Regions from separate parts of the Ruminococcus sp. AF17-22AC genome, predicted to be linked through region 1. Evidence: a T-box and tRNA genes for the amino acid it is inferred to sense, from the RefSeq annotation. Region 1 holds a T-box; the other regions hold tRNA genes.

The links. A T-box is a leader RNA that pairs with one kind of tRNA and senses whether it is charged. The one in region 1 lies ahead of proS (proline--tRNA ligase), so its partner is inferred to be a tRNA-Pro.
Region 2: it has a tRNA-Pro gene. The T-box ahead of proS (proline--tRNA ligase) is inferred to sense a tRNA for this amino acid. The anticodon was not compared.
Region 3: it has a tRNA-Pro gene. The T-box ahead of proS (proline--tRNA ligase) is inferred to sense a tRNA for this amino acid. The anticodon was not compared.

The regions. Positions count from the first base shown of each region.
Region 1 is NZ_QRXT01000005.1:138,937-142,221, forward strand. It holds gene DWW86_RS09290 (CCA tRNA nucleotidyltransferase) at 1-436, opposite strand, end outside; gene proS (proline--tRNA ligase) at 438-1,871, opposite strand; T-box leader at 1,942-2,151, opposite strand; gene DWW86_RS09300 (deoxycytidylate deaminase) at 2,252-2,746, opposite strand; gene rpiB (ribose 5-phosphate isomerase B) at 2,820-3,281, opposite strand; gene DWW86_RS09310 (L-threonylcarbamoyladenylate synthase) at 3,278-3,285, opposite strand, start outside.
Region 2 is NZ_QRXT01000006.1:51,966-55,250, reverse strand. It holds gene DWW86_RS10330 (hypothetical protein) at 1-39, opposite strand, end outside; gene DWW86_RS10325 (transglutaminase domain-containing protein) at 63-788, opposite strand; gene DWW86_RS10320 (hypothetical protein) at 807-1,436, opposite strand; tRNA gene DWW86_RS10315 (tRNA-Pro) at 1,620-1,693, opposite strand; gene DWW86_RS10310 (isopeptide-forming domain-containing fimbrial protein) at 1,762-3,285, opposite strand, start outside.
Region 3 is NZ_QRXT01000004.1:282,063-285,347, reverse strand. It holds gene DWW86_RS08600 (PcsB-like coiled-coil domain-containing protein) at 1-951, shown strand, start outside; gene pduB (microcompartment protein PduB) at 1,038-1,784, opposite strand; tRNA gene DWW86_RS08590 (tRNA-Pro) at 1,979-2,052, shown strand; gene spoVG (septation regulator SpoVG) at 2,401-2,691, opposite strand; gene glgD (glucose-1-phosphate adenylyltransferase subunit GlgD) at 2,735-3,285, opposite strand, start outside.

The sequences.
Region 1 (3,285 bases):
CGACGCAGCGGATGATCTTCGCCTGCATGTCTTCCATTCCGTGAAAAAGATCGACCAGACCTCTTACCGGATGATACGCCATCGCATTGATCGTAAAATCACGTCGTTTCAGGTCTTCTTCAAGGCTCGAAGTAAACATCACCTGCTTCGGATGGCGGCCGTCTTCATAGTCACCATCCACGCGGTAAGTCGTCACTTCATAGCCTTCTTTGTCCATCAGTACAGTTACGGTGCCATGCTGCAGCCCGGTATCCACTGTGCGGTGAAAAAGCTCTTTTACCTGCTCCGGCGATGCCGAAGTCGTAATATCCCAGTCATCTGGTGTACGTCCCAGGATAGAATCCCGCACACAGCCGCCGACCACATAGGCTTCATAACCGTTTTCCTCTAAAATGTGCAGTATTTTTTCCGCATTGGAAGGAATCGTTAATTTCATATTAGTATGCTCTTCCCCAGTAAACCATCTTCTTCGCCGGTTTTCCGCAGCATACGCAGACATCACTTAAATGTTCCTGCTCAAATGGCATACATCTGGATGTTGCCTGTACATCTTCTTTGATCTTGTCTTCGCATTCGCGATTTCCACACCACATAGCTTTGACAAATCCCGGTTTGTTATTGATGGTATCTTTGAATTCTTCGTAATTTGTTGCAACATAAGTATGAGCGTCACGATGCGCACGTGCACGTTCCAGCATTTCTTTCTGCATGAGATCAAGAACTTCCTGAACTTTGGAAGCCAGCTCATCGAAGGAAACCACATATTTTTCTCTTGTATCACGACGGCAGATTACAGCCTGTCCGTTCTCGATATCCTTCGGTCCACATTCGATACGAATCGGAATACCACGCATTTCCTGCTCTGCAAATTTGAATCCCGGACTTCTGTCGGTATCGTCCACTTTAACACGGATGCCTGCTGCTTTCAGTGCTGCAAACAGTTCGTCTGCTTTTTCCAGGACTCCTTCTTTACGCTGCTGGATTGGGATGATCACTGCCTGTGTCGGAGCAATTCTCGGAGGCAGGACAAGTCCGCTGTTGTCACCATGAACCATGATGATCGCACCGATCATACGTGTTGTCATTCCCCATGATGTCTGGTGTACATATTTCAGAGTGTTATCCTTATCTGTGTACTGAATACCAAATGCTTTTGCAAATCCGTCACCGAAGTTATGGCTGGTACCGGACTGAAGTGCCTTACCGTCATGCATCAGGGATTCGATCGTATACGTAGCTACCGCACCTGCAAATTTTTCTTTGTCTGTTTTCTGGCCTTTGATAACCGGAATTGCAAGAACTTCTTCACAGAAATCGGCATACAGATTCAGCATCTGGATTGTTCTCTCTTCCGCTTCTTCTGCCGTTGCATGAGCAGTATGTCCTTCCTGCCACAGGAACTCTCTGGAACGAAGGAACGGACGTGTTGTTTTTTCCCAGCGCACTACGGAACACCACTGATTGTATACTTTCGGCAGATCTCTGTGGGACTGGATATCTTTCTGATAGAAATCACAGAACAGAGTTTCAGAAGTCGGACGTACACAGAGACGTTCCTGAAGTTCATTCAGTCCACCATGCGTTACCCATGCTACTTCCGGTGCAAAACCTTCTACGTGGTCTTTTTCTTTCTGCAGAAGAGATTCCGGAATAAACATCGGCATGTATACATTCTGTACACCTGTCTCTTTGAATCTGCGGTCAAGTTCATGCTGGATGTTTTCCCAGATTGCATAACCTGCCGGTTTAATTGCCATGCATCCTTTTACACTTGTGTAGCCGCACAGCTCTGCTTTTTTTACAACATCCGTATACCACTGTGCAAAATCTTCCTCCATGGAAGTGATGGCTTCTACTAATTTCTTTGCCATAGTTCTTTCTCCTTTTCTGAATGGTTCTTTTGTCAGATCAGAGGCAATAAAAAAAGTCCTCTGATCCCGGTAAAGGGACCGAAGGACTTCGGCGGTACCACCCTAATTAGCAATTAAAATAACAATTACTCTCTCAATATCCTTTAACGCCGGATCTACGCTGTACTTCAGTTGTACAGAGCTCCGAGGCCGGTTCCATGATTCACGCACAGGATCCTTCCACCATGCAGATCCCTCTCTGAGATTGCTCCTCATGTACTATTCTCATCATCGCCGGGTATGTGTGCCGAAACCTTAAGCCTGGCACATTTGCTATATATTTTATGCGAAATATCCGTCGATGTCAAGGGGCTGATTCGCAGAATCCTGCCGAAATGTTTTCAGACAGTAATATCAATCTTTCTTCCGGTTCTTTTGTATTTGTAATAACGCACACCTGCTGCGTCCATCATCCGCTTGGATGCGATCACAGACGGGGTATGTTCGTATTTGTCACAGTCATAGATCACCGTTTTGATTCCTGCCTGAATGATTGCTTTTGCACATTCGTTGCACGGAAACAGTGATACATAAAGCTTCGCACCTTCCAGGCTTCCCCCGCGGTAATTCAGAATCGCATTGAGTTCACTGTGAGTCACATACAGATACTTGGTGGCCAGTGGCTCACCTTCTCTCGCCCACGGAAATTCATCATCAGAACATCCCTTCGGAAATCCGTTGTACCCCATGGAAAGGATCTTATTGTCCTCACTGACAATGCACGCTCCTACCTGTGAATTCGGATCTTTTGAACGCATCCCGGAAAGCATTGCCACACCCATAAAGTATTCATCCCAGGAAATGTAATTCTCTCTTTTCTGTATATGTACTGCCATTATAAAATCCCCCTTACAGATACCGGCTTCCCACAAAATGCAGGAGGCCGGTATTTAAAATTCATATGTTTATTTAAATTTCCGGATATGCATCCGTAATATCTGTATCTTCCTCAATCTGTCCGATGCGACGAATATGACGCTCGTCCTCTGAGAACGGAGTGTTCAAAAATGTATCCACTATCTTAATTGCAAGTCCCGGGCCTACAACTCTTCCGCCCATTGCAAGAATGTTGGCATTGTTGTGAAGACGTGTTGCCTCTGCACTGAAGCAGTCTGAACAGAGTGCTGCACGGATTCCTTTGAATTTATTGGCAGTAATAGAAATACCAATACCGGTTCCACATACCAGGATTCCCTTTTCGCAGTCTCCATTCTGAATTGCAATTGCAACTCTCTTAGCATAGATCGGATAATCTGTGGAGTCTGTGCTGTCACATCCAAAGTCCTGATATTCTATATGGTTCTCCTCCAAATATTTGATAATTTCCTGTTTCAGTTCATAACCACCATGGTCACATCCTAATGCTATCATTTCT
Region 2 (3,285 bases), on a different contig from region 1:
CATTGCTGTCATTAAAACTGTTACAATTTTTTTCTTCATTATTTTAATTCTCCTGCTGTCTCTTATTTTGTTTTATAATATTTCAGAGTTCCCTTCTGTCCGTATCTGATCTGATATCCGGTGTAACCCTTTTTGCCATACTCACTCTGGAAGTTTGGATCATATACATAAGTTCTGTTTCTGATTTTGATTTCAACCCATGCATGTGGCGCTTTACCTTTACCTTTTGCCACATAACCGCTCACATATTTTGCATTATATCCTGCAACTTTTGCCATCTGATAGAATGTAGCAGCCTGTACATAACAGTCACCACATCCTCTCTGGAAACCATACTGAGCATAGTAGATTGCATTTTTTCTTGCGACTCTGTAATTTGCTACATAACGCAGAGAAGAAGACCAGTTAAATGCCTTTTTCAGGTTGTTACCACATCTCTGATAACGAATTGCTGCCAGTGTCTCGACAGCTGACAGTCTGGTCGCACGTCCATTTCTCGCAATTTTATAATAAATTCTGGAATTGTATCTGTAATACGGTCTGTTTGTCACCAGTCTGCCGTTTTTTGCAAAAACATACGTATATCTGCCAATTTTCTTTACACCGGTAACTTTTCTGCCATTTTGGTCGTAATAATATCTGCCATCTTTACTCCACGTATTTTTTAAAGTTTTTGTGGTTGTAGTAGCTGCTACAACTGTCTGTGCTTCCATAACCGGAGCTGCCACCGGAGCTGCTGCGATCACAGCACTGAGAATCATTGCGGTAATTTTTTTATTCATTTTCATTTATTTTTCTCCTCTTTCTTAATCTCTTTGCATAATACCTTCTACAACTTCAGCACTTGCTCCCTTTCCTGCCGGACGGAACACACTCAGTGCAAGGCTGCCATAAATATAAGTTACATCAGAGCCGTTTCCAAAACATGAATCTTTGCTGATATGCATTTTACTGTATTTGCCAAGTAATTTTTTAATCTGTCTTGCGTTCTTGTATGTTTTTGATGCATTTCTGTATACAGTTGTTTTTTGTCTGTTAAACACACCATTTGAATTGAAGTAATACAGTCCCGGCATTGCATCTTCAGAAGTAATTCCACAACGAATCCCCTTCATCATGTGTCCCTGATAGTCAAAGCCGTAATATCTGCCGTTAATTTTTTTTACAACAATTCCGGTAGTTCCTACATAGTTCCTGTCTGCATGATATGCTCTGCCATTTTTGTCAAAGTAAAATCTAAAACTTCTGTTGCCAACTTTAATTGTACGCCACTGATTGCGAACTCTTTTGCCGTTTTCGTAACCATAATATTTGTTTTTAAGTACCGTTTTAGCTGCTGCCTGCACCTCAACCGGCTGTGATGCTGCTAAAACAACCGGTGATGCTACAAGAAGCATGAGTAGCAGCATTGCCATGATTTTTTTTAATCGTTTCATGTCTCTTCTCCTTTTTCGATTCATATTCTGTGATTTTGAAATTATGTCCGTTACTCAACCTATCACATGTTACATTATAATATATCTTTTACATAAATTCAATGCATCAGGGCTAATTTAATATAGTAAAAAGCTTCGAAATACATAACTGTATCTCAAAGCTTTTCGACATTCTGTCCTCAATCGGGGCAACAGGATTTGAACCTGCGACCTCACGGCCCCCAGCCGTGCGCGCTACCAAGCTACGCCATACCCCGGTGAGGATTATTATATCAAGCAGCCTGCGGTTTTGCAACCGTTTTCTCTATACTTTCTTCTATCCGTTTCAGTGCCGGATACTGATTTTATTGCGTATAACATCTGTATGACTATACCTGTCATATTTTGTCTTTTTATTTGTAAATGTAACTGCTGCTTTTTTATTATTTTTGTCAAGTGTTACTGTTCCTGTCCGGTCATTCAGACTCACATTTGCCGTCTGTGCTGTAATACTTTCAAATACATAACGTAAAGTTTTCTTCTCACTGACCGTGTACCTTCCCAGCGGAATAGTCGAAAACGTACAGCTCAACACCGCATATCCTCTATCTGTCGGATATTCACCCTTACGAAACTCCACAAAATCCTCATATGCATGCGAAATTCCTTTTCCATCTGTTCCGGTCACACAGAATCGAAAAACAGGATTTCCATGCGCCCATATAATGTCCTGCTCTCTGATTCTTTTTGTGATCACAATCTGCCCGTCCGGAATTTCTCTCGGAATTTCTCCTTTTACCCACGAAGAATTTGTCTGCTGCGTATCCTTTATTTTATCTGATACAATTGTTCTGGACGCCTTGTTTTCAATCGAATAAGCACTTCCATTCTGACTTATATGATTATGCGAACTTATTACTGTATTACTTCCGGCTGTAACTTTTATCCGAAAATAGTATGTCACATCATTAAATGCCTCTTCACTTTTCAGATAAGATGTGTTTGCAGTAAATGTAATCGTATTTTTCGTATTCTCAATTCTGAATCTGGATGTCACATCTTTTCCTGCTGAAGTTGTAACGCTTCCACTTCTGAATTTCAGACAGGAATCCAGTGTATCTTTCAGAACAAAAGAGCTGTAGGAGCCAGGCATCAGCCTCTGCGCAATCACATAATCATAATTTTTTCCTTCCTTTATGCCATATGGAGGATCTGTCCGCGTAGATTCATGTTTTGTCATACTGTTATAAGCAGCACCGTCATTTCCCACTCTTTTTTCCGGTTTGGGGTTCGGTTCATATGTACCTACTGTTTTCCCTGTTGTCAGAAAAAACGCATTCTGCGGATACGTCTCATTGTTCCAGCTCTCCTGAGAATTCCAGTTCAGCATAAAGTATCCGTCAAAGTCAAGCTGGCACCATGCTTTCACATCATCAGTATCAATATCTTCTCCTTCCGGACTTGTCAGCTCATTGTAAACAGCGCCATTTGCAATCATAGCCGTTGTTTTTTTCAGATAATTATAGCCTTTGCGCAGATAAATCCGATTTACACCCCAACCATCATAAACACGAATTCCCTGTCCTGCATCCAGATCCTTCAATGTCACATGTCCTTTCGGAGAAATTTTATTCTGTGTTGCATGATCCAGAAATTCAAAACGAAATCTTACAGTTCCCACTCCAATTGTATTAAATGCAATTCTGTTTTTGTAAAACAATATACATGGAATAATATTTCTTCCATCATTTCCTATATGATTTTTATTTACAGGTCCCCATTTCACTGCTGTCACTTTCAAATCTACAATTTTCCCATTATACTCCCCTACATTACTATATATGGCAGTAATAGGATCTGCATAATCCTG
Region 3 (3,285 bases), on a different contig from region 1:
TACGAAAATGGCGGAAGCTCAATGCTTGAGCTCCTTCTTTCTTCGAACAACCTTTCAGATTTCTTAAATGAAGCAAGCAACATCGCTTCTATTTCTACATATGACAGAAATATGCTTAAGAAATATGAAGAAACACAGGAAGCAATCAAAACTCAGGAGGCACAGGTGGCGGAAGAATCTACTTCCATCAGCAATCTTCTTACAGAAAAAAGCTCCAAGCAGCAGGAAGTTCAGAATCTGGTATCCACTACCAACGATAATATCAGTTCCTATGTAAACCAGATCAGTGCAAGTCAGGAAGAGGCAAGTGCACTGATGGCACAGGTAAACAGTGCAGACAGCAGCATTTCACAGTTGATGGAACAGGCAGAGCAGGAACGTGCAGCAGAGGAAGCTGCGGCTGAAGCGGCTGTGGCAGCTTCAGCCGCAGCCCGGGATACAGAAGATACTGGTGCAGCTGATGAAGGCGACAGTTCTGAGGAAGCGACAACAGATGCAGAAGAAATTTCTACAGACGATAGCAGCTCTGAATCTTCTGATGCGACGGAGGATACATCCGGTGCAGAAGACAGCAGCACTTCAGACGATACATCTGCGGATACTTCATCCGCTGAGGACACATCTTCAGACAGTTCTGACAGCAGTTCTTCCGATTCCGGTTCTTCCAGCCAGGGAACATACCTTGGAAACTTTATGCTGACAGGATATTGTAACTGCGCACAGTGCTGCGGAACAGCAGGAAATGCAACAGCAAGCGGTGTTATGCCAACAGCAGGACATACCGTAGCAATGGCTGGTGTACCTTTTGGAACACAGCTTCTGATCAATGGTACTGTTTATACCGTAGAAGACCTTGGAACTCCTTATGGACATGTTGATATTTACTGCGGCAGCCATAGCGAGGCACTGAGCTTCGGATTACAGTATGCAGATGTGTACCAGTTAAACTAAAGGGGAATTTAATATATACAGAGAACTTGCCACTTTGGCATAAAAACAGCAGACCATGAAGGTCTGCTGTTTTGCGTTACGTTATTTTAGAGATATGGTGTACCGGGGATTTCCGGATATGAACCCATACCGATCAGAAGCTCCAGGCCAACCTGACGTGCCTCAAGTACAGCTGCCTTAACTGCGCTGGCATCGCCGGAAATACCAAGGATCACTTCATTGGAATGACTGGTTCCGATACTTGGTGTCATATAGCAGGTAATATTTACTGCTGATGCCTTCATTGCGGTATCTGCCATTACAAGACCGATTGCAGCCGGGGAACCCGCCATGAATCCGAATGCTTCACCGGGAACTGCATGAAATGCATTCTGTAATGCAGCGCCAGCACTGGCTGAGTAAGTAAACTCCAGATGACCGGACTCACTGATATAAAGTTCACCGGCATTTTTCTTTGTAAGTTCCAGTGCCAGTTCAATCGCATGCCGTACATCTGAAACATCATTACCACCAATCACGATATAGTTTCCGTGGCCACCCCAGCCTTTGGTATCACGCGGAAATTCGATGGAAAGCACATCCGTATTGGTTGCTTTGACCGCATCATCGATCGCTGTGATCTGTCCTGCCGCGCCTGTCCTTGAGCTGAAAAGTCCGAGCGCATGATACCTGGTACCCACATTCATTTCTTTTAATAATGTATCATCAATTCCGGAAATCACCAGTCCAATCGTGTCAAGAACGGTGGTCCCCACAAATTCTGTCCGTGTACAATGTGTACTGATACTTTTTACATCAATCATGAGAAAACTCCTTTCTGTTCTGATGTTCATATCGAATCATCCTGAACAGATCTTTGATATAAATATAACGTATTATGTACTCGTTTGCAAGAAAGAACACCGACAAAACATGTGTTGAATGTACTTTTAAATTTTTTTTAAAAAATCTCAAAAAAGTTGTTGACATTTGCATTTCACTATAATATAATATGTCTTGCGTCAAGCGACGAAGCAAAATCAAATAACGAAGTGTGGCTCAGTTTGGTAGAGCGCTGCGTTCGGGACGCAGAGGCCGCAGGTTCAAATCCTGTCACTTCGACTACTTGGCAGGGGCGCCGAAAGCTTTAGAGATAAGGCTTTCGGTGTTTTTTTGCGTTGGCATAAAAAGCATCAAAATTCATCTAGTCACTGCATCGAAATCAGATGATTCTGGTATGACTAACTCAAACCAAAGCCAACATACCGGCACCGTTCTAACACAAGCACCTCCGGTCAGTATTAACACGCCAATCGTATTTATAATTTTCCACATAGAAAAAAATACCCGGACGGGAAACATCTCTCACTTCAATTGTAAGTAATTTTCTCCATCCGGGCATACCTTCTCTTTATTTTATTGTTTTTGTATTTTCTTTATTTAATCCCAGCCCATACCTTCTGTTCCGGTTTACTCTGCTGCTTCAACTGCTTCGGCAGGTTCTGCATCCAACATCTCCTGATATTTGCCGAGGATCAGTGTCTGGATCATGTCTCTCGTACCGGAATTGATCGGATGAGCAATGTCTCTGTACTCTCCGTCTGTGGCCTTGCGGCTCGGCATAGCGATAAACAGTCCTTTTTCGCCTTCGATCACTTTGATATCATGAACTACAAATTCCTCATCAATCGTGATAGAAACAACTGCTTTCATCTTTCCCTCTTTTGCTACTTTTCTTACACGTACGTCTGTAATATTCATCGTGTCTGCCCCTTTCATTTTCATACGCATTTATGAGTTCGCATTATAATGCGTATCTCTCATTTTTCTCAACGACGATTTTAATCTCGTTTTCGCCGCAGTAGCAGGAATTCGCACGAATGGTATCCCTGCTCTCAACAATACAGTTCTCGATACGTGTATTGTCCCCAATATAAACATTATTAAGAATCACAGAGTTCTTAATCACACAGTTGTTGCCTACATAGACATCCTTAAACAAAACAGAATTCTCGACGGTTCCGTTGATGATCGATCCGCTTGAAACAAGACTGTTTTTAACAACTGCCCCCGGATTATATTTAGCCGGTGGAAGATCGTCAATCTTGGTCTTGATCGACGGTTCCTGCTTAAAGAAATAATTCCGGATATCATGCCGCAGGAAATCCATGTTGGTACGATAGTATGCTTCTGCAGTAGAAATATTGCTCCAGTAAGCATCTGTCTTGTATCCGTAGATTCTCTTGAGATTTTTGTAACGGATCAGAATATCGTTTACAAAATCATGTCTGCCTTCAAGTGCCGCGCGCTCCAGAAGCTCGATCAGCTGTCTTCTTCGTACTACGTAGATACCGG